Regions from separate parts of the Streptomyces sp. NPDC052012 genome, predicted to be linked through region 2. Evidence: riboswitches for the same ligand, from Rfam matches in the RefSeq annotation. Region 2 holds a riboswitch; the other holds the start of a gene.

Region 1 (2,197 bases), on a different contig from region 2:
CTAGCCCGGCCCACAACCGCTCAAACGTACGCATCGGCCGTATACGAACCTCAGGCCACCCTGCGCGCCTGGTACTCCGCGATCTCCGTCATGGGCGGCCGTTCCTCCGTGTCCACCGAGTACGTGCGCGGCTCGAAGTTGTCCCCGGAGCGCTCGAACTGTGTCAGCGCGGGGCGGATCAGATGGCCGCGGGCCAGGCGCAGCTGGGCGGTGCGGTAGATCGCGGCGGACATCCGGCCGAGCGCCTGACCGTCCTGGTGACGGTGCTTGCGCGCGCCCACGTCCACCTGCGCGAGCGCGTCCAGACCCACCAGGTGCAGGGCGTCGACCAGCATGCCCAGCTCGACGCCGTAGCCGACGGGGAAGGGCAGCTGCTCCAGCAGGGAGCGGCGGGCCGCGTACTCGCCGCCCAGCGGCTGCACGAAGCCGGCCAGCTGCGGCCAGTGCATGTTCAGCAGCGGCCGGGCCATCAGCTCCGTCACCCGGCCGCCCTGACCGGCGGCGGCGCCCAGCGGCCGGTCGTACATGGCCTTCACCAGCTGCACGTCCGGCTCGGTGAGCAGCGGGCCGACGATGCCGGAGACGAAGTCGGAGGAGAAGTCCTTCAGGTCGGCGTCGACGAAGCAGACGATGTCGCCGCGCGTGACCAGCAGCGAACGCCACAGCACCTCGCCCTTGCCGGGCACGGCGGGCAGCCGGGGCAGGATCTCGTCCCGGTGCACCACGGTCGCGCCCGCCGCGGCCGCCACCTCGGCCGTACGGTCCGTCGAGCCGGAGTCCACGACCACGATCTCGTCCACGAGAGGGGTCTGGAGCACCAGGTCGTGACGGATGACGGACACGATGTCGCCGACCGTCTCCTCCTCGTTCAGCGCGGGCAGCACCACACTCACCGACTGCCCGGTGGCCCGCTTGGCGGCCAGGATCCGGTGCAGCGGACGGTCGGACACGGACCAGGAGCGGTCGATCAGCCAGCGCTCGACTTCTTCCAGCACGATCGGCGGCTCCTCACTGGTCTGTGATCCATCTCGCGGTACGGACGGCTATCTCAAGTGTCCTGGCCGTCGGTTACAGTCTTGAACAACGCGCGTGACCATCGCATGCCGGGGTCGCCGCGCGGACGACGTTCCGCGACAACTGAAGAACACAACTGAAAACCGCTCATCCAGAGGGGCAGAGGGATACGGCCCGATGAAGCCCCGGCAACCCTCCAGTCGGTTCTTGTCACACAGACGTGGCGAGGCTCCCGGCTAGGGAAGGTGCCAAATCCGTCTCACGGCGAGATGCGTCGTGAGGAAGATGAGGAGAAAGGGCCTCGCCTCACATGGCTGTGCAGACTGTTGCAAGCACCACCGAGTCCACCGTCGATCTCGGTCCCGCCGCCGCGCTGAGCTGTCGCGAATGCGGCCACCGCGTGCCCCTCGGCCCGGTCTTCGCGTGCGAGGAGTGTTTCGGCCCGCTGGAGATCGCATACGACTTCTCGGCCTATGACACCGAGGAACTCCGGCGGCGCATCGAGGCGGGCCCCGCGAACATCTGGCGCTACGCGCCGCTGCTGCCCGTCCCCGCGGACGTGGCGACCAAGCCGAACCTCAACCCCGGCTGGACCAAGCTCGTCAAGGCCGACAACCTCGCCCGCGAACTCGGCGTCACCGGCGGCCTGTATGTGAAGGACGACTCCGGCAACCCGACGCACTCCTTCAAGGACCGTGTCGTCGCCCAGGCCCTCGAGGCCGCCCGTGCCTTCGGCTTCACCACCCTGTCCTGCTCCTCCACCGGCAACCTCGCCGGCGCGGTGGGCGCCGCCGCGGCCCGCGCCGGCTTCCGCTCCTGCGTGTTCATCCCGCACGACCTGGAGCAGGGCAAGGTCGTCATGGCCGCCGTCTACGGCGGTGACCTCGTCGGCATCGAGGGCAACTACGACGACGTGAACCGCTTCTGCTCCGAGCTGATCGGCGACCCGGCGGGCGAGGGCTGGGGCTTCGTCAACGTCAACCTGCGGCCGTACTACGCGGAGGGCTCCAAGACGCTCGCGTACGAGATCTGCGAGCAGCTGGGCTGGCGGCTGCCGGACCAGATCGTCGTGCCGATCGCCTCCGGCTCGCAGCTCACGAAGATCGACAAGGGTCTGCAGGAGCTGATCAAGCTGGGCCTCGTCGAGGACAAGCCGTACAAGATCTTCGGTGCGCAGGCCGAG
Region 2 (2,197 bases):
GGAGGTCGCGGAGGAGGCCGGGATCACCTTCTGCTTCGCGGTGAAGTTCCACCCGGCGCTGCGCCATGTGGCCGCCGCCCGCGGCCAGTTGGGCATCCGCACGGTGTTCAACTTCCTCGGCCCGCTGGCCAACCCGGCCCAGGTCAAGGCCCAGGCGGTCGGCGTCGCCGACCCCCGGATGGCGCCCATCATGGCGGGCGTGTTCGCCGAACGCGGCAACTCCTCGCTGGTGTTCCGCGGCGACGACGGCCTCGACGAGCTGACGACCACCGCCACCTCCCGGGTGTGGGTGGTCCGCGACGGCACGGTGACCGAGGAGACCTTCGACCCACGGGACGTCGGTGTCGACCTCGTCCCGGTCGAGGCGCTGCGCGGCGCGGACGCCTCCTACAACGCGGAGGTCGCCCGGCGGCTGCTGGACGGTGAGCGCGGCCCGGTGCGGGACGCCGTGCTGCTGAACTCGGCGGCGGCGCTGGTCGCGCTGGAGCCGGGCAGCGGCCCGCTGACGGAGCAGATCCGCGCCGGGATGGACAAGGCGGCGGAGGCGATCGACTCGGGTGCCGCCAAGCGCGTGCTGGACCGCTGGGTGGCTGTCAGCAACGCGTGAGTTCCGTGGGTGATGTCCCGCGATCCGGACACGGGTTGCGGGACATCGCTCTGATCGCCTAGTTTCCTGTCCAGGTCATGAGTGACAGTCATCAGGCCCCGGCCGACTGTCCGGCAACCCTCCGTCCGTGGCGGGGTGCCCCGGGTGAGGACCAGGCCGTACGGCAGCAAGGCCTACGGCAAGCGCGGACCCCTCGCACGCTTTTCAGAAGTGTGGGGCCAGGGGTCCTGGTCGTTCGAGGGAGCCTTCCGTGAGCAAGCGAATGCGCTAGGGCCGCAGAGCCCCGCCTCCGCACACCCCTTTCACCTTCCTCGCCGGTCTGTCCGGCTGCCTTCACGGGAGTCTCCCCATGTCTGTCTCCAGCCTTGCCGCCGACCCGTCCGTTTGTGCCCCGCTGCCCGTTCTGGGGCGGGATGTCACCGTCCCGCTCGTCACCGGCGGTGAGGTCACCTACGCCGCGCTCGACTACGCCGCCAGCGCCCCCGCCCTGCAGCGCGTGTGGGACGACGTGGCCGCGTACGCCCCGTACTACGGCAGCGTGCACCGCGGCGCCGGGTACCTCTCCCAGCTCTCCACCGACCTGTTCGAGAACGCCCGCAAGGCCGTCGCCGAGTTCCTCGACTGCCGCCCCGCCGACCAGGTGGTGTTCACCCGGTCCACCACGGACTCCCTGAACCTGCTCGCGGCCGCGCTTCCCGGCGACTGCCAGGTCTTCGTCTTCGAGACCGAGCACCACGCCTCCCTGCTGCCCTGGCGCGGGGCGCGGGTCACCTACCTCGACGCGCCGGGCAGCCCGCGGCAGGCCGTCGAGACCCTGGAGCGCGCCCTGGCCGACCGCGACCCCTACGGCCCGGCCCTGGTCTGTGTGACCGGTGCCTCCAACGTCACCGGCGAGCTGTGGCCCGTACGGGAGCTGGCCGCCGCCGCCCACGCGCACGGTGCGCGGATCGTCCTGGACGCCGCCCAGCTGGCCCCGCACCACCCGGTGAGCGTCCGTGAGCTGGACGTCGACTGGGTCGCCTTCTCCGGGCACAAGCTGTACGCCCCGTTCGGCTCCGGTGTCCTCGCCGGGCGGTCCGACTGGCTGCGCGAGGCCGAGCCGTACCTCGCCGGCGGCGGCGCAAGCCGCAAGGTGACCCGGCGTGAGGACGGGGGAGTGGACGTCGAGTGGCACGAGACGGCCGCCCGGCACGAGGCCGGCTCGCCCAACGTCATCGGCGCCTACGCCATCGCCTCCGCCTGCAAGGCGCTCACCGAGGCCGGGTTCGACACCCTGGTCGCACGGGAGCAGCACCTGATCCGCCGGGTGCGGGAGGGGCTTGCCGACGTGCCCGAGGTGCGGTTCCTGTCGCTGTTCGGCGACGACGCCCCGCGCGTCGGTGTGCTGTCCTTCGTGGTCGACGGCTGGAACAGCTCCCACTTCGCCGCCGCGCTGTCCGCCGAGTACGGCATCGGCGTACGCGACGGGCTGTTCTGCGCCCACCCGCTGGTGCGGACCCTGCTCGGCGGTGACGCGCAGGCCCAGGGCGAGTGCGGCGCCCCGGAGGCGGCGCCCGGGGAGAAGTCCCTCAACGCCATCCGGGTCAGCTT

The links. A riboswitch is a leader RNA that binds a small molecule or an ion and turns the genes downstream of it on or off. The one in region 2 is predicted to bind S-adenosylmethionine.
Region 1: another riboswitch for S-adenosylmethionine. It lies ahead of thrC (threonine synthase); the one in region 2 lies ahead of AB0412_RS02475 (aminotransferase class V-fold PLP-dependent enzyme).

What each region holds. Positions count from the first base shown of each region.
Region 1 is NZ_JBFAXA010000020.1:1,933-4,129, reverse strand. Features, by position in the region: gene AB0412_RS26405 (glucosyl-3-phosphoglycerate synthase) at 51-995, opposite strand; SAM riboswitch class I at 1,159-1,306, shown strand; gene thrC (threonine synthase) at 1,325-2,197, shown strand, end outside.
Region 2 is NZ_JBFAXA010000001.1:545,408-547,604, forward strand. Features, by position in the region: gene trpD (anthranilate phosphoribosyltransferase) at 1-607, shown strand, start outside; SAM riboswitch class IV at 681-798, shown strand; gene AB0412_RS02475 (aminotransferase class V-fold PLP-dependent enzyme) at 957-2,197, shown strand, end outside.